DNA from 3 places in the Streptomyces sp. NBC_01390 genome. Region 3 is predicted to be linked to each of the others. Evidence: riboswitches for the same ligand, from Rfam matches in the RefSeq annotation. Region 3 holds a riboswitch; each other region holds the start of a gene.

Region 1 (6,095 bases), 2.5 Mb from region 3:
GCCGTCCGACGGAGGGCCTGTCCAGGGGTCTGCCCCGGCGGGTCCCGCGTACGATGCGCAGCCCGCGCAGCAGACTCGCCCCATGCCCATCGTGCCCGACGTACCCGCACATGGCGGAGACCAGGATGACGACCGGGGGGCCGCTCGGCCGGGCGGCCCCTTGTTCCGCGACGAGATGCCGCAGGCACAGCCCTACGGGGCGGTGCCGCAGAAGCCGGATTCCATGCCCACGCCCGACGACGCCCAGCAGCCCGCCCCCGCCCCGCAGAAGAAGAGCGCGGGCCGGGACCTCGGTGCGGCCATAGGTGTCGGCGTCGGGCTCGGTGCGGTGATCATCGCGTCGCTGTTCGTCGTCAAGGCCGCCTTCGTCGGCGTGATCGCGGTCGCCGTCGTGGTCGGCCTGTGGGAACTGACGTCCCGGCTCCAGGAGCGCAAGGGCATCAAGGCACCCCTGGTGCCGCTCGCGCTCGGCGGGGCCGCGATGGTCGTCGCCGGCTATGTCCGGGGTCCCGAGGGCGCGTGGGTCGCGATGGCGCTCACCGCGCTCGCGGTCCTGGTCTGGCGTATGACGGAACCTCCCGAGGGCTACCTCAAGGACGTCACGGCGGGCGTCTTCGCGGCTTTCTACGTCCCGTTCCTGGCGACGTTCGTCGCGATGATGCTCACCGCCGACGACGGTGCGCAGCGCGTCATGACGTTCCTGCTGCTCACGGTCGTCAGCGACACCGGTGCGTACGCGATCGGCTGGCGCTTCGGCAAGCACAAGCTCGCTCCGCGCATCAGCCCCGGCAAGACCCGCGAGGGCCTGTTCGGCGCTGTGACGTTCGCGATGGTGGCGGGCGCGCTGCTGATGGAGTACGCCATCGACGACGGCACCTGGTGGCAGGGGCTGCTGCTGGGCCTCGCGGTCGCGGTGAGCGCCACGCTCGGCGACCTCGGCGAGTCCATGATCAAGCGGGACCTGGGCATCAAGGACATGGGCACGCTGTTGCCCGGGCACGGCGGCATCATGGACCGGCTGGACTCGCTGCTTCCCACGGCTCCTGTGGTGTGGTTGCTGTTCGTCGCCTTCGTGGGCTGAGGGCGGGCCGGAATGTTCCAGTACGGTCCGGATTTCCTGTGAAGCACACACGTCAGCCCGAAACCACCCCTTTCGAACCTAAGATCGACTTCAGTGCGGTCGATCCGTCCGGAAGGGGTGGCGTGCATGTGGGGGCGTAGTCGGGCCAGACGCCAGCGGCAGGCCGAGGGGCTGGCCGCTGTCGCCGGCCCCGTCGAGGCGGCCGACGCGGCTCACCAGGCTCTGCTGGAGCTGCGGAGAGCTGTTCGGGGTGAGCTGGCGCGGATCGAGGCGCTGCTCGATCAGGGCGACGGGCTGCCCTCGGACACCATCCGTGAGCAGACGACCGGGGCGGTGAGTGTCTTCGCCGATCTGGACGGTGTTTCCCGGTACTACGACGAGATCCGTACCGGGGCGGTCGCGGCGGCGGAGGACGGTGTCGAAGCGGCCGTGCCCTGGCTGGGCGCGCTCGGGGTGCACACCAGATCGATGACCGAGCTGGGCGAGACGTGCGCCGGGGTCGGCGAGTCCCTCGTCTATCTCCGTGAGCGCACCGAACGACTGCGCGCCGACCTCCTCCCGCTGCGTCAGGCGGCCCACGAGGCCCTGCGGGCCGCCCAGGACGAGCTGGCTGTCGCCCAGGGCGCCGACGGCTGGCACAGCTGGCAGACGGACCTCGCCGCCCTGGGACACCGGCTGACCGAACTGGACGGGGGCCGCGTCACCCCGACGGCCCGGCGCAAGGTCAGCGACCACTACCGCGAGCTGGAGCGGGAGGTGACGCGGCTTCGGGGGGTGATGGCTGCGGCGCCTCGGTGAGAACGTAGCGGGCGAGAGCGTGGAGAGGGTCGCTGACCTGGGCTTCTGTGCTTGTACGTGAGGTTGTCCACAGGGCGGCGAGGGGGTGTCCGGATGTCTGCGACACTGGTATGGCCATGCCTAAGCCCGGAGAACTCACATTCATCGCCCCGCGCGGAGCTCAGAAGCCGCCGCGGCATCTTGCCGATCTCACGCCCCTCGAGCGTAAAGAGGCCGTTGCCGCGATCGGTGAGAAGCCGTTTCGTGCCAAGCAGCTCTCGCAGCACTACTTCGCGCGGTTCGCGCACGACCCGGACGAGTGGACGGACATTCCGGCCGCCTCGCGCGGCAAGCTCCAGGAGGCGTTGCTTCCGGAGCTGATGACGGTCGTCCGTCATCTGTCGACCGACCAGGACACCACCCGCAAGACGCTGTGGCGGATGTTCGACGGGACGCTCGTCGAGTCGGTGCTGATGCGGTACCCGGACCGGGTGACCATGTGCATCAGCTCGCAGGCCGGGTGCGGGATGAACTGCCCGTTCTGCGCGACCGGGCAGGCCGGGCTGGACCGGAACCTGTCCACCGCCGAGATCGTGCACCAGATCGTGGACGGGATGCGTGCGCTTCGGGACGGGGAGATCCCCGGTGGCCCCGCGCGGCTCTCCAACATCGTCTTCATGGGCATGGGCGAGCCCCTCGCCAACTACAAGCGCGTCGTCGGCGCCATCCGCGCGCTGACCGACCCCGCGCCGGACGGCATGGGGCTGTCGCAGCGTGGGATCACCGTCTCGACCGTCGGACTGGTACCGGCCATCAACCGGTTCTCCGACGAGGGCTTCAAGTGCCGGCTCGCCATCTCCCTGCACGCGCCCGACGACGAGCTGCGCGACACCCTCGTGCCCGTCAACACGCGGTGGAAGGTGCGGGAGGTCCTCGACGCCGGGTGGGAGTACGCGGCGAAGTCGGGGCGTCGGCTGTCCATCGAGTACGCGATGATCCGGGACATCAACGACCAGGCCTGGCGTGGTGACCGGCTCGGGCGGCTGCTCAGGGGCAAGCCCGTGCACGTCAACCTGATTCCGCTGAACCCGACTCCGGGGTCCAAGTGGACCGCCTCGCGGCCCGAGGACGAGAAGGCGTTCGTCGAGGCGATCGCCGCTCACGGCGTGCCCGTCACCGTTCGGGACACGCGGGGGCAGGAGATCGACGGGGCGTGCGGTCAGCTGGCGGCCACCGAGCGGTAGTCTTACGCCGTACCTACATATCTTCATATTCCGACAGGGGAGCGCCACAGCGCTGAGAGTGCGGGACAGACCGCAGACCCTCTGAACCTCGCCCAGGTCATTCTGGGTAGGAAGTTCGGTCATCACTCAAGCTGTTGCGCCCTGCCCGGAACCCGTCATGGGGTCCGGGCAGGGCCGCGTCTCTTCCTGGTCATCCCAGGAGGAAAAATCCGGTGAGCATCACCAAGCAGGTCACGGCCCTTGCCGTCGGGCTCGGGCTCGTCACGCTGTCCGCGTGCGGGTCCGGGGACGGCGGCAGCGGTTCGGCGGCGGACTCCAAGACCGTCACCCTCGTCAGCCATGACTCGTGGGCCGTCTCGAAGGGTGTCCTCGCCGCCTTCGAGAAGCAGTCCGGGTACACCGTCAAGGTCCTCAAGGACGGCGATGCCGGCCAGGCCGTCAACAAGGCGATCCTGACCAAGGACAACCCGCAGGGCGACGTCTTCTTCGGCGTCGACAACACCCTGCTCTCCCGCGCGCTCGACAACGGGCTGTTCCAGTCGTACGAGGTGAAGGACGCCGACGCGATCCTGCCCGCGTACCGGACCGACGCGGACAAGCACCGGGTCACGCCGATCGACACCGGCGACATCTGCGTCAACTACGACAAGGCCTGGTTCAGCGAGCACAAGCTGACGCCGCCCGAGTCCTTCGACGATCTGGTCAAGCCCGCCTACAAGGATCTCCTCGTCACGGAGAACGCCTCCACCTCCTCGCCCGGACTCGGCTTTCTGCTCGGCAGCGCCGCGAGGTACGGCGACGACGGCTGGGCCGGCTACTGGACGAAGCTCAAGGCCAACGGCGTGAAGGTCGTCGACGGCTGGGAGCAGGCCTACAACGAGGAGTTCTCCGGGTCGGCCGGCGGCAAGAAGGCCAAGGCGGACCGGCCGCTCGTCGTCTCGTACGCCTCCTCGCCGCCCGCCGAGGTGATCTTTGCCGACCCGAAGCCGACCACCGCGCCGACCGGCGTCGCGACCGGCACCTGCTTCCGGCAGATCGAGTACGCAGGACTGCTCAGCAACGCCGGGAACAGCAAGGGCGGCAAGGCGCTGCTCGACTTCCTGGTGGGCAAGGCCTTCCAGGAGGACATGCCGCTCAACATGTTCGTGTACCCGGTGCGTGGGGGCGCCAAGGTGCCTGCCGAGTTCACCGAGTTCGGGCCGCAGGCCAAGGACCCCGAGACGATGGACCCCGCGAAGATCGCCGAACACCGTGACCAGTGGGTCAAGTCGTGGACATCGCTCGTACTGAAGTAGCGGCAGCGGTCCCGGCGGCTGTGCGCCGGCAGGGCGCCGCTCTGCGCGGTGCCCTGCTGGTGGTGCCCGTCGTCTTCTTCGCGCTCTTCTTCGCCTATCCCGTCGCCGCGATCGTCGCGCGGGGCCTGCACGTCGACGGGGTCTGGCGGCTGGGGCAGGTGGGGGACGTGCTGGGGGACCCCGGGATCCGGCATGTCCTGTGGTTCACCGTCTGGCAGGCGTTCGCGTCCACCGCGCTCACGCTGCTGGTCGCGCTCCCCGGCGCGTACGTCTTCGCGCGCTTCGATTTCAGGGGCAAGCAGATTCTGCGGGCCGTGGTGACCGTGCCGTTCGTGCTGCCGACCGTCGTCGTCGGTACTGCCTTCCTGGCGCTGGTCGGGCGCGCCGGACTGCTCGACCAGCTGTGGGGCGTACGGCTGGACACGACCGTGTGGGCGATCCTGCTCGCGCATGTCTTCTTCAACTACGCCGTCGTCGTACGGACGGTCGGCGGGCTCTGGGCGCAGCTCGACCCGCGCCAGGAGGAGGCCGCGCGGGTTCTCGGCGCCTCGCGGTTCGCCGCCTGGCGGCAGGTCACCCTGCCCGCCCTCGCGCCCGCCGTCGCCGCCGCCGGGCTCATGGTCTTCCTCTTCACCTTCACCTCCTTCGGAGTGGTGCAGATCCTCGGCGGACCGACCTTCGCCACCCTCGAAGTGGAGATCTACCGCCAGACCTCGGAGATCTTCGACCTCGCCACGGCCGCCGTGCTGACCATCGTCCAGTTCGTCGCGGTGGGCGCGGTTCTCGCCGTGCACGCCCGGACGGTACGGCGACGGGAGAGCGCGCTGCGGCTCGTGGCACCGGAGACGACAGCACGCCGGCCGCGCGGCCGGGGCCAGTGGGCCCTGCTCGGCGGAGTGCTCGTGAGCATCGCCGTCCTGCTGGTGCTGCCGCTCGCCGTACTCGTCCAGCGGTCGTTCGCCATGCCCGGCGGCTCGGGCCTCGGCTACTACCGGGCGCTCACCCGCGACGACTCCGGCATCTTCCTGGTGGCGCCGATCGCCGCCATCGGGAACTCGCTCCAGTACGCCCTCGCCGCCACCGGTATCGCCGTCGTCGTCGGGTCGCTGGCCGCCGTGGCGCTCACCCGGCGCGATGCCGGGCGGCTCGTACGAGGGTTCGACGCGCTGTTGATGCTGCCGCTCGGGGTGTCGGCGGTGACCGTCGGGTTCGGGTTCCTCATCGCGCTCGACGAGCCGCCGCTCGATCTGCGGAGCAGCTGGATCCTCGTACCGCTCGCGCAGGCGCTGGTCGGGGTGCCGTTCGTCGTGCGGACCATGCTGCCGGTGCTGCGTGCCGTGGACGGGCGGCTCAGGGAGGCGGCGGCCGTGCTCGGGGCCTCTCCCTGGCGGGTCTGGCGCGAGGTTGATCTGCCCATCGTGCGGCGGGCGTTGCTGGTCGCGGCCGGGTTCGCGTTCGCCGTGTCGCTGGGCGAGTTCGGGGCGACCGTGTTCATCGCCCGGCCCGACAACCCGACCCTGCCGGTCGCCGTGGCCCGTCTGCTGGGCCGGCCCGGGGACCTCAACTACGGCCAGGCGATGGCCCTTTCGACGATCTTGATGGTGGTGTGCGCGGTGGCTCTGCTCGTGCTGGAGCGGCTGCGGACCGACCGGACCGGGGAGTTCTGACCATGCTCAGTCTCGAAGGAGCGACCGTACG
Region 2 (6,095 bases), 3.1 Mb from region 3:
CCGTCGAGCACCTGCCCGACGAGAGGGTCCTGAAGGGTCGTATCCACGCAGGTGAGTGTACGAGCCGCCGCTGACAAGGCCGCAGTTTCAGCCAGGAATGCACAGGAAAGCAGCGGGACTGAGGCGAACCTGTGACGCAGATCCCAGCGGAAGGCCGCCGACGACGCCAAGCCCCCACAGGAGAGCTCCACCTGTAAACGGGCTGGAAACGGGCGGTGCGCGGGTGGGAGATCAAAGGGCAGTGAAAGCAGAGGGCACCTAGAAAGCAGGCCGCTCCGGATCCAACGCGGCCAGCCCGGCAACAGGCGACGACGCCTCAGCAAAGTGCCGCCGAGGTATCCGACCCGCCCGGTATGCCAACCGCCCCGCCGAAACCCCGTACCGCATCCCCTCCGCCATCAGCACAGGCTCCTGCGCCCGCGTTACGGCCGACGCCAGCATCACCCCCGCACACCCCAACTCCATCGCCAACGCCACATCCGACGCCGTCCCCGCCCCCGCGTCCAGAATCACCGGCACACGCGCGTGCTCCACGATCAGCTGGAAGTTGTGCGGGTTGCGAATCCCCAGCCCCGACCCGATCGGCGACCCCAGCGGCATGACCGCCGCGCACCCCACGTCCTCCAGCTTCCGCGCCAGTACCGGGTCGTCGTTCGTGTACGGCAACACCGTGAACCCGTCCTCCACCAGCACCTCCGCCGCGTCCAGCAGCTCGACCGGATCCGGCAGCAGCGTCCGCTCGTCGGCGATGACCTCCAGTTTCACCACGTCCGTACCGAGTGCCTCCCGGGCCAGCCGAGCCGTCAGCACGGCCTCTCCGGCGGTGAAGCATCCCGCGGTGTTGGGCAGTACCTGGATGCCGAGGCGCTCCAGCACCGACAGCACCGACCCGTGCACCGACGGGTCGACGCGCCGCATCGCGACCGTCGTCAGCTCCGTGCCGGAGGCCACCAGCGCCCGCTCCAGCACGTCGAGGCTGGGCGCACCCCCCGTACCCATGATCAGCCGGGACGCGAAGGTCGTACCACCGAGGACAAAGGGATCGTCGGCCATGGCTCAGCCTCCCTGGACGGCGGTGAGGACTTCGACGCGGTCTCCCTCGGAGAGGGTGGTCGCCGACCACCGCGCGCGCGGGACGACGGTTTCGTTGAGCGCGGCGGCCACCCCGGAGGGCGCCGGGGTGAGGGTCCGCACCAGAGCGTCGAGCGCGGTGTCCGCGGAGACCTCGCGCCGTACGCCGTTCACCAGGATGTTCATACGAGCTGCTCCATGCGTACGGTGTCGAACCGGCGGGGCGTGAAGGCCCGGGCCTCGGCGGGCAGTTCACCGGTGGCCAGGACGGTGGCCATCGCGTCTCCCGTGACCGGCGTCAGCAGCACCCCGTTCCGGTAGTGGCCCGTGGCCAGCAGAAGCCCCTCCAGTGCGGTCGGGCCGAGCAGCGGCGCGTTGTCCGGGGAGCAGGGGCGCAGTCCGGCCCGCGTCTCCGTCAACGGCAGCTCGGTGATCCCGGGGACGAGTTCATGGGCGTCGCGCAGCAGTTCGTACACGCCGCCCGCCGTGACGGTCGTGTCCCAGCCCAGCTCCTCGCTCGTCGCCCCGACGACCAGCTCCCCGTTCTCGCGCGGCACCAGATAGACCTGGCTCCCCCGCACCACGGCCCGGACGGTCCGGCTCAGGAACGGCGCGTACCGCTTCGGCACGGTCACCCGCAGGACCTGCCCCTTCACGGGCCGTACGGGCGGCAGAACGGCCTCCGGGACCCCTGCGAGGCGTCCGCTGAGGCTGCCCCCGGCCAGCACGATCGATCCGGCGGCCAGTTCGTCGCCGGCGGAGTCGGTGACCGCGGCGGCTCGTCCCCGCCGTACGTCGAGCCGTTCGGCCCACGTCCGGCGCAGCACCACGCCGGTCCGCTCACAGGCGTCCACCAGCGCCCCGGCCAGCCGTCGCGGGTCGATCTGGTGGTCGCCGTCCACCCGGAGCCCCCCGCGCACGCCCGGCGCGAGCATCGGCTCCAGGCGCCGGCATTCGCGCCCGGAGAGCCACTCCGACTCCAGACCCGACCGCTGCTGCAGCGCGTGCAGTTCGCGCAGTTCGGCGCGGTCGTCGGCGTCGAGCGCGACGGCGAGTGTGCCGCAGCGGCGGTAGCCGAGGTCGTGGCCGGTCAGCTCGGTGAGCTCGGCCACGAAGTCCGGATAGCGGCGGGCCGACTCCAGGTTGAGCCCCAGCAGGGTCTGCTCGCCGTGGTGCAGCTCCGTGACGGCGGCCAGCATGCCGGCCGCCACCTGTGCGGCCCCACCGCCGGGCACGGGATCCACGACGGTCGTGGCGAGCCCGCGCTGAGCGGCCCGCCAGGCCGTCACCAGCCCGATGATCCCGCCTCCGACGACAACGACGTCCGAGGTGTGCGTACGCGACATGGGCGTCCAGCCCCTCCCTTCGCCGGCATGACCCGGATCAGGTTCGTACGGTCGGAGGCCGCCCAGCCTCCCTCTCAGCCCGGTGCGTCCGGGCTCCCGCGAGTGCTTACGCTGGCCACCCTAGCCCGCAGACCAACTCACGTGTAAGGGAGCCTCCGCCCATGCCCCGCTCGCTCGACGGCCTCGTCCTCGCCCCGGTCACGGACCAGGCGCCAGGCCAGGTGGGTACGCGCACCCGGTTCACCTACCACGAGCGGGACGGCGAGATCTGGGCCGAGTACACGGGCGGAGATGTCGTACGCGGCCGTCTCGTGGGTACGCGGGAAGGTGACCGTCTCGACTTCCGGTACGTGCAGCTGAAGCACGACGGGACGACCTCCTCCGGCCACTGTGTCTCCGAGGTGACCGAACTGCCTGACGGGCGGGTGCGGTTGGCGGAGACCTGGGAGTGGGAGTCACAGGCGGGCAGCGGGACGAGCGTGGCGGAGCAGGTCGAACAGGTTGAACGAGTCGAGCGCGCGGGTGTGCAGTAGGTCACTTACCGCGCCCACTGACTGACAATTTGTCAGTTGTCTATGGTGATCGAGTGAGTGAGCAGACGCAGGCACAGGGCGCAGAAGGCGGGTCGCGGCCGCGACGTGTGGTCGTCGTGGGCGCGGGCATGGCCGGGGTGCAGACCGCGGTCGCGCTGCGGGAGCAGGGGTTCACCGGCACCGTCACACTCCTCGGCGCCGAACCCCATCAACCGTACGACCGGCCGCCGTTGTCCAAGGCCGTCCTGCTCGGCAAGGCGGAGGGCTCCGCCTTCGACGTCGACTTCGAGGCCCTCGACATCGAACTGCTGCTCGGGCGCGAGGTGCTGGGCGTCCGCGCCGGCGAACACGAGCTGGACACCGCGGAGGGACCGGTCCCGTACGACGTCCTGGTGCTCGCGACCGGCGCCGAACCGATCCGGCTGCCGGGCACCGAGGGCGTCCCCGGTGTGCATCTGCTGCGCACCCTCGACGACGCCGAGCGGCTGCGGCCCGTCCTCGCACGCCAGCACGACATCGTGGTCGTCGGGGCCGGCTGGATGGGTGCCGAGTTCGCCACCGCCGCGCGCGAGGCAGGCTGCGCCGTCACCGTCGTCGAGGCCGCCGACCGGCCGCTCGCGGGCGCCCTGCCCGCCGAGGTGGCCGCGCCGATGGCCGCCTGGTACGCCGACAGCGGCGCCTCGTTGCGCACCCACGCGCGCGTGGCACGCGTCGAGCCCGGCGCGGTGGTGCTCGACGACGGCTCACGGCTGCCCGCGGGCGCCGTCGTCGTCGGCATCGGCGCCCGCCCGGCCACCGGCTGGCTCGTGGGCTCGGGAATCGCCCTGGGCGACCACCGGGAGGTCGTCGCCGACGACCACCTGCGCACCTCCGCGGCGGACGTCTACGCGGTCGGCGACTGCGCCTCCTTCCCTTCGGGAAGGTACGGCCGGCGCCTTCTGGTCCACCACTGGGACAACGCCCTCCAGGGACCCCGAACGGTCGCCGCGAACATCATCGGGGAGTCCCCGGCGGCCTACGATCCGGTCCCGTACTTCTGGTCGGAGCAGTTCGGCCGTTTCGTCCAGTACGTCGGCCACCACCAGTCCGCCGACACCACCCTGTGGCGCGGTGACCCGTCCGGCCCCGCCTGGACGGTCTGCTGGCTGCGGGAGGGCCGCCTGGTCGCCCTGCTGGCCGTGGGCCGCCCCCGCGACCTGGCCCAGGGGCGCCGACTGGTCGAGGCGGGCTCTCTGATGGACGCCGAGGCGCTGACCGACCCGTCCAGGCCGCTGAAGGCGGCCACGGCCTAGTCCGACCGGGCTCGACGCGGCCTCGACGCCACCGTAACGGCCCAGGTCGCAGGGGCCCGGCTTCCGACTGTCAGTGCGGGATGGCAGGCTTGTCCCGTGACCGAGATTGACGCAAAGACCGATGCTCTCGTCCCTGCCTGGCTCACGCTGCCCGACATCGCGGAAATCCTCGATATCGAGGTGACGCGCGTCCGGCAGCTGGTCAAGGAGGGCCAAGTGATCGCCGTACGCCGTGGCGAGAACCGTGCGCTGCACGTGCCCGCCGCATTTATCGACGGGGTCGAGCAGAAGGTCGTCAAGGGCCTCACCGGCACCCTGACGCTCCTGCGGGACGACGGCTTCTCCGACGAGGAGATGCTGGAGTGGCTCTTCACTCCCGACCCGAGCCTGCCCGGCACCCCCGCGCAGGCCCTCAGTGAGAATCGCGGCACGGAGGTGAAGCGCCGCGCCCAGGCGCTCGCCGTCTGAGCCGACCAGCCGTTCGGTGTGCGGACCGCGATCCGCACACCGCCACACCACGCAGGGGCGCGCCCGGGAGAACACCCCAGGGGCGCGCCCACGGGGGGACACACGTATGCCCGAGACGACCGACACCGTGCCCGGGGCGACCGCCGACACCCGCACCGCCCCCGCCCGGCTCGCCGACGCCCGGGTGTACCTCTGCACGGACGCCCGCAGACGGCAGGGCGACCTCGCCGAGTTCCTCGACACGGTCCTGGCCGGCGGTGTCGACATCGTGCAGCTGCGCGACAAGGGCATGGAGGCGGCCGAGGAACTGGACCACCTCCAGGTCTTCGCCGACGCCTGCGCCCGGCACGGCAGACTCCTCGCGGTCAACGACCGCGCGGACGTCGCCCACGCGGCCCTCGCGGACGTCCTGCACCTCGGCCAGGGCGACCTGCCCGTCCCGGCGGCCCGCGCGATCCTCGGCCCCGACGTGCTCATCGGCCGTTCCACCCACGCCGAGTCCGAGGCGGCCGCAGCCGCCGCCCAGGAGGGCGTCGACTACTTCTGCACGGGCCCCTGCTGGCCGACCCCCACCAAGCCGGGCCGCCACGCGCCCGGCCTCGACCTGGTCCGGTACACGGCAGAGCTCACCACCGAGCGCCCTTGGTTCGCCATCGGCGGCATCGACCTGGGCAACCTGGACGAGGTGCTGACCGCGGGCGCCCGCCGGGTCGTCGTCGTACGGGCGATAACCGAGGCCGACGACCCGGGCGCGGCGGCGGCGGAGTTCGCCAAGCGGCTGCGATCCCGGTAGCCGGACGGCGGGAGGCCGCTGAGGACGGCGAGGCCCGGCTGTCCGAGGGGTGGACAACAAGTCGACATTCCGGGGCAAATTTCCGCCGTCCGGTTGGGAGACCGCCACCCCCTGACTAACCTGCGGGTATGGCCCTCGGAACCGCGTCCACCCGAACCGACCACGCACGCACTGTGCGTGACATGCTCGCGACCGGCAAAACCACGTACTCCTTCGAGTTCTCGGCGCCGAAGACCCCCAAGGGCGAGCGGAACCTGTGGAACGCGCTCAGGAGGGTCGAGGCGGTAGCGCCGGACTTCGTGTCCGTGACGTACGGCGCCGGCGGGTCGACCCGCGCGGGCACGGTCAAGGAGACCCAGCAGATCGTCTCCGACACGACGCTCACCCCGGTCGCCCACCTCACCGCGGTCAACCACTCCATCGCCGAACTGCGCAACATCATCGGCCAGTACGCCGACGCGGGCATCCGTAACATCCTGGCCGTCCGCGGCGACCCGCCCGGCGATCCGATGGCCGAGTGGGTACCGCACCCGAGCGGACTTACGTACGCCGCCGAACTGGTGCGTCTCATCAAGGAGTCGGGCGACTTCTG
Region 3 (6,095 bases):
ACCACTTGGGCCTCCGCCCGCTCCACAGGCGTACGGCCGTGCACATGGACCATGGCCAGGTGGTACAGGGCCGGGGCGACCGGTGCCCAACGGTGGATCCGGTCGGCGTGCAGCATGTACCGGACGACATCGCCCGGCCGGAACGGCACGTAGTCGATCGTCTGGTGCTCCCAGCGGTCGGCCGCGCCTCGGCTCATTCGGGCCTGCAGCCCCTCCCGGGTGATGTCCTTGAGTCGGGCGTAGAAGTGGGCGCTCCATTGCCGCCGTTCGACGTCGACGACGAAGGCCAGCAGCACGAGGGAGTACTCGTGGGGTTCCAGCGAGAGCTCCTCGCGCATACCGCGGCGGGCCACCGCATGCAGTTCCGGCGCGCTTCGGCCGGCGGAGTCGATGTGCCGTGACATCCCTTCGTTGACGGACGAGTTCCACAACCCCTGGCCCGTCCGGACCCGGTTGCTGCGCCGGCTGACGACCAGCATGTCGTCGGCCGTCACCACGGCGATGTTCACCCCGAAGCTGCACTGGAGGAAGGCGGGCGCGACCAGTGGATCGTCGGGGTCGAGGTGGCGGCTGCGAGGTGTCGTGCCGTCCGGCAGCCGGCGGTCGAGCTGCTGGGTGGCGAGGAACGTGTAGTAGTCGGTGGGCCGCAGACGTATGTGGACTTCCGGATGCTCGGCCAGGGCCGTCCGGGAGATGTCGAACGACTCGACCGCGTAGCGGGGGCCGTTCCACACGGGTGTCCGCCCCTCCGCCCGCAGCCGCTCGTTCTCCGCCTCGATCTCGTCCCGCCAGCCGGCCATCTCCTCGGGGAGAGCGACCTCCTGGTCGAGGACATGCACATGCACGTCTTCGGGGGCGATCGCCACGTCACCGTCCCCTTCGACGATCAGCGCGGAGGTGTGCAGCGGCCCGAGTGAGAACGTCTGCCAGGCCGTGCCGCTCTCCTCCCGTTGCCGCAGCCCGCGCACCGCACTGACCGATCGCCTTCGCAGCCGGAACCAGGCGTCCTGCAACGGCTGTTGGAACAGCGTTGCGAACACCATGCCGATTGCGGCTCCCGCTACCCCGTTGGCCAGGTCGATTCCGCCCATGGCACGGAGGGTAGACAGAACGATCAAGGAACGGGGGTTCTTGTCCCTTCCGTTACCGCTCGCACGGGAACCTTCCGATACTCCTCCACTCGTTTCTCACTCCGCGAGCGGCAGGTACACCCGGTTGCCGCTGGCCGCGAACTCCTTCGACTTCTGGAGCATCCCCTCAGCGACCTCCTCCGCCGTCGCATCCGCAGCCGCCGTACCGCCGAACCGCTCTGTGATGCTCTGGCTGATCTTCATCGAGCAGAACTTCGGCCCGCACATGGAGCAGAAGTGGGCCGTCTTGGCGGGCTCGGCCGGCAGGGTCTCGTCGTGGAACTCCCGTGCTGTGTCCGGGTCGAGGGCCAGGTTGAACTGGTCCTCCCACCGGAACTCGAAGCGGGCGTCGGAGAGTGCGTCATCCCAATCCTGCGCACCTGGGTGCCCCTTGGCGAGGTCGGCTGCATGGGCGGCGATCTTGTAGGTGATGACGCCGGTCTTGACGTCGTCACGGTTCGGCAGACCCAAGTGCTCCTTGGGTGTGACATAGCAGAGCATGGCCGTGCCCCACCAGGCGATCATCGCGGCACCGATGCCGGAAGTGATGTGGTCGTACGCCGGCGCGACGTCAGTCGTCAGCGGGCCGAGCGTATAGAACGGAGCTTCATCACAGATCTCCTGCTGAAGGTCGATGTTCTCCTTGATCTTGTGCATCGGGACGTGGCCCGGGCCTTCGATCATCGTCTGTACATGGAAACGCTTCGCGATCGTGTTGAGTTCCCCGAGCGTCCGCAACTCCGCGAACTGCGCCTCGTCGTTGGCGTCCGCGATCGATCCGGGGCGCAGGCCGTCGCCGAGCGAGTACGTGACGTCGTACGCGGCGAGGATCTCGCACAGTTCTTCGAAGTTCTCGTACAGGAACGACTCCTTGTGGTGCGCCAGGCACCAGGCCGCCATGATCGATCCACCGCGCGAGACGATGCCGGTCTTGCGGTTCGCGGTGAGCGGTACGTACGCCAGGCGGACGCCCGCGTGCACCGTCATGTAGTCCACGCCCTGCTCGGCCTGTTCGACGACCGTGTCCTTGTAGATCTCCCAGGTCAGTTCCTCGGCCCTGCCGTCCACCTTCTCCAACGCCTGGTACAGCGGCACCGTGCCGATGGGAACGGGGGAGTTGCGCAGCACCCATTCGCGGGTGGTGTGGATGTTGCGGCCGGTGGACAGGTCCATGACCGTGTCGGCGCCCCAGCGCGTCGCCCAGGTCATCTTCTCGACCTCTTCCTCGATGGAGGAAGTGACGGCGGAGTTGCCGATGTTGGCGTTGACCTTCACCAGGAACCGCTTGCCGATGATCATCGGCTCGATCTCCGGGTGGTTGACGTTCGCGGGCAGTACCGCACGTCCGGCCGCGATCTCCTCGCGGACCACCTCGGGATCGAGGTTCTCCCGGAGCGCCACGAACTCCATCTCGGGCGTGACCTCGCCGCGGCGGGCGTACGCGAGTTGCGTCACCGCCTGTCCACTCCGGCTCCGGCGCGGCTGCCGGGGCCTTCCCGGGAACACCGCGTCGAGGTTTCGGAGGCCGCCGCGCGGCGAGGTGTGCTTGATCCCGTCGTCCTCCGGGCGGACGGGGCGGCCCGCGTACTCCTCGGTGTCGCCTCGGGCGATGATCCAGTTGTCGCGCAGAGGCGCCAGCCCCCTGCGGACATCCGTGTCGACCTGCGGATCGGTGTACGGGCCCGACGTGTCGTACAGGGTGACCGACTTCCCGTTGGTGAGGTGCACCTGACGGACCGGCACCCGCAGGTCGGGGCGCGAGCCACCGACATACCCCTTGTGCCAGCCGACGGACTTCCCGACCCCCTGGGACTGTTCGCCCTGAGTGGGCTGGTCGTCCTGGTCGGAGGCAGGCGTGCGTGTGTCCTTGATGGTCATGAGACCTACTCCCTACGCCGGCATTACCCGGTAACAGGTTCAGCGGTCGACGCAGCGGATTCCGTCTGCCGATGTTTCATGTGAAACATCACTCGTTCCACGTGTTCCACGTGAAACATCGCTAAGACGGAGGTCAGCGCCCTCTCAGCCCGGTGCTCCGAGCTCCCGCGTGTGCAAAGGTGCCTCCACGCTAGCGTCAATTTGGGCGAGGTGAACAGAGGGCCCCTGCCGTTCTTGCGATGATCGGGCGGTGACCACGACCCAAGGACCCCCGTACCCGCCCTCCGAGCCGGCGCGCGGAAGCGGTGCCGGGCACGGCTCCGGACCCGGCAGTGGCAATGGCGGCCCCGGCCAGGAGCGCGGGCTGCGATCCGGCAACGGCCCCGGCGGCCTCGGTGGCGTGTCAGGGCCCGGAGCAGGAACAGGCGGAGCGACCGGAGGGAATCAGGGTCCCGGGTACGGGCCCGGTCGCAGGATCGATCGCGGCTACGGGCCCGGAGCGGGCCCGGGCCGAGTCGGCCGTCCTGGACCGGGTGACCCGGACCACGGGTTCGGCGCCGAGGGGCCCGGGACCGGCCAGTTCGGCCCGCTTCCCGTGTCCGGCGCCAGACGGGGTCCTGGCCCCGGAGCAGGTGACGGGCGCGAGCACGAACACGGAGCCGGGCCGGGTCAGCACACCGACCATGGGCATCATGGGCATGGGAACGGACCCGGCGACGGGCACGGTGGCGGACCCGGCGGAGGTTCTGGCGGTGGGCACGGCCCCGGACCTGGTGGTGGGGAACATGGGGACGGGCCGGGTGACGCCCACGGTCCCGATGACAACGGCGGTCAATCGCACGGCCACAGTCACAGCCATGGGCCGGCCGCCCCTGTCTCCGTCCACCTGCGAAAGATCATCGGGGCGATTCTGATCCCCTTCGCCGCGGCGGTCGTGGTCGGGCTCGTGGTGCTGTGGCCCGGGGGCGCCCCGGCGCACCAGCGCACGGGCGTCGGTTTCGATCGGCAGACCCAGGAAGCCACGGTCACCAAGGTCGTCTCGGTGGACTGCAAGTCCGTCAACGCCTCGGGGGAGACCCCGACCGGCGACACGTCCACCGCCGAGGGCTCCTCGGCACAGCAACAGGCGACCGGCGACTGCAAGAGGGCGACGATCCGGGTCGACACCGGTGACGACAAGGGCCGTACGTTCACGGAGATCGTGCAGCCGGACCAGTCACGGCAGTTGCACCAGGACGAGAAGGTCGTGGTCGCATACGAGCCCTCGGCGCCGAAGGACCTGCAGTACTCGGTCGCCGATGTGAACCGCAGGTTCCCCATGGCACTGCTGGCCGGCATCTTCGCGCTCGCCGTCGTGATCGTCGGACGCCTGCGCGGGGTGATGGCTCTGGTCGCCCTGGCCGTCAGCTTCATGGTCCTGACCTTCTTCATCCTGCCGGCGATCCTCCAGGGCTCGAATCCGCTGCTCGTGGCGGTGATCGGCGCCAGCGCCATCATGCTGATCGCGCTCTACATGTGTCACGGCCTCTCGGCCCGTACGTCCGTGGCGGTGCTCGGCACTCTCTTCTCGCTGGTGCTGATCGGCGTCCTCGGCTCGCTGTTCATCGGCTGGGCCGCGCTGACCGGCAACACTGACGACAACACCGGCCTGATCCATGGCCTGTATCCGTCCATCGACATGAGCGGCCTGCTGCTCGCGGGCGTCATCATCGGTTCGCTGGGTGTCCTCGACGATGTGACGGTGACGCAGACATCGGCGGTCTGGGAACTCCACGAGGCAAACCCGACGATGGGATGGCGTGGGCTGTACCGCGCCGGCATCCGTATCGGCCGCGACCACATCGCGTCCGTCGTCAACACTCTCGTCCTCGCCTACGCGGGCGCCGCGCTGCCGCTGCTGCTGCTCTTCTCGATCGCGCAGAGCAGCGTGGGGGCCGTCGCCAACAGCGAACTCGTCGCGGAGGAGATCGTGCGGACCCTGGTGGGCTCGATCGGCCTGGTCGCGTCCGTGCCGGTGACCACGCTCCTGGCGGCCCTGATGGTCTCCGCCGACCGCCCGGGCACGGCACCGCTGACTGCGGGAGCGACAACAGTGGCCGGACCGGGAACAGGGGCCGCGACAGCGGGCGCGGCGCCCCAGGCGGTCGCGGCCCGCGCGGGGAAGGGCCGTCGCCGCAAGCACTGACGGACGTCTAGCCCCCTTTTTTTTGGGGGGAGGTCCGCGCCGAACGCCGAAGTACGACCGTGCCCGAAGAGACGCCACTGCAAGCTTCTCCTCGCGTCTGGAGAAGCGTTACAGCACCGCCGTGCCCCGCCGCGAACCCGCTCAGCCCGCGCTCTGCTCCTCCGCCAGAATGCGGTCCAGCGCCTCGTCGAGGTGGGCGTCGAAGTCGGCGAGGGAACGCTCCTGCCCCAGTGGCACGAGCTTGTCCGTGCGGTCGAGGAAGGCCACCAGCGGCGCCGCCCCGGAGCGGAACAGCGCCTGGTCGCCGCCGACCTGAAGCCGGATCAGCACCTCGCCGAGGACGTCGGTGTCGGCGGGCGCGATCCGCACATCTCCGTCCCCGCATGGCCGCCCCACGCCGTCGATCAGCAGCTCACGCCCGAAGGCCCAGGTCACAGGAGCGTCGCCAGGCAAATGGAACGTCAGCCGGACGGCGTAGGGATCACAGGTCTCGTAGCGCAGCTCCACCGGAATGCGGAAGGAGAGCTCCTCCGAGACAAGAAAGCTCATCATGACTTCTGCCTGCACCGACTCGCGCATCGCCTAACCCCGTCAGTTGCCGTGGACTGGCCTGGAATCATCGCTCTGATACTGCTCGAATCTTGCTGAAAGTACACGGTGAATCACAAGGAGTGAGTTTTCAGATACTGATAGAGATCGCGAACGACCCGACCAGTCTTCCGACCTCTGTCTGCAACTGCTGTGCCGCGTCTAGCAGTCGATCAGCCTGATGGGAAGGAAGAGAAATGGCCAAAGTTGCTGCCGTCGCCCCGATGGTGATCGGAATCGCCGCACAGACCGTCCCCAGCGCGTACTCCTGCCGCTCCACGACGAGTTCCATCCGCCGCATCCGGTCGAGGCGG

Evidence for each region. A riboswitch is a leader RNA that binds a small molecule or an ion and turns the genes downstream of it on or off. The one in region 3 is predicted to bind thiamine pyrophosphate.
Region 1: it holds a riboswitch for thiamine pyrophosphate, as region 3 does, so the genes downstream of both, OG241_RS40255 (thiamine ABC transporter substrate binding subunit) here and thiC (phosphomethylpyrimidine synthase ThiC) in region 3, are expected to answer to the same signal.
Region 2: it holds a riboswitch for thiamine pyrophosphate, as region 3 does, so the genes downstream of both, thiO (glycine oxidase ThiO) here and thiC (phosphomethylpyrimidine synthase ThiC) in region 3, are expected to answer to the same signal.

Annotation. Positions count from the first base shown of each region.
Region 1 covers NZ_CP109551.1:8,946,281-8,952,375, forward strand. Annotated here, with positions in the region: gene OG241_RS40240 (phosphatidate cytidylyltransferase) at 1-1,081, shown strand, start outside; gene OG241_RS40245 (hypothetical protein) at 1,208-1,879, shown strand; gene rlmN (23S rRNA (adenine(2503)-C(2))-methyltransferase RlmN) at 1,996-3,102, shown strand; TPP riboswitch at 3,128-3,233, shown strand; gene OG241_RS40255 (thiamine ABC transporter substrate binding subunit) at 3,315-4,397, shown strand; gene OG241_RS40260 (ABC transporter permease) at 4,373-6,064, shown strand; gene OG241_RS40265 (ABC transporter ATP-binding protein) at 6,067-6,095, shown strand, end outside.
Region 2 covers NZ_CP109551.1:3,277,379-3,283,473, reverse strand. Annotated here, with positions in the region: gene pknB (Stk1 family PASTA domain-containing Ser/Thr kinase) at 1-47, opposite strand, end outside; gene OG241_RS14650 (thiazole synthase) at 259-1,053, opposite strand; gene thiS (sulfur carrier protein ThiS) at 1,057-1,257, opposite strand; gene thiO (glycine oxidase ThiO) at 1,254-2,417, opposite strand; TPP riboswitch at 2,415-2,527, opposite strand; gene OG241_RS14635 (hypothetical protein) at 2,579-2,950, shown strand; gene OG241_RS14630 (NAD(P)/FAD-dependent oxidoreductase) at 3,004-4,242, shown strand; gene OG241_RS14625 (Rv2175c family DNA-binding protein) at 4,339-4,710, shown strand; gene thiE (thiamine phosphate synthase) at 4,817-5,503, shown strand; gene metF (methylenetetrahydrofolate reductase [NAD(P)H]) at 5,632-6,095, shown strand, end outside.
Region 3 covers NZ_CP109551.1:6,420,853-6,426,947, reverse strand. Annotated here, with positions in the region: gene OG241_RS28910 (hypothetical protein) at 1-1,091, opposite strand, end outside; gene thiC (phosphomethylpyrimidine synthase ThiC) at 1,188-3,008, opposite strand; TPP riboswitch at 3,001-3,187, opposite strand; gene OG241_RS28900 (YibE/F family protein) at 3,604-5,193, shown strand; gene OG241_RS28895 (SsgA family sporulation/cell division regulator) at 5,335-5,772, opposite strand; gene OG241_RS28890 (IclR family transcriptional regulator C-terminal domain-containing protein) at 5,873-6,095, opposite strand, start outside.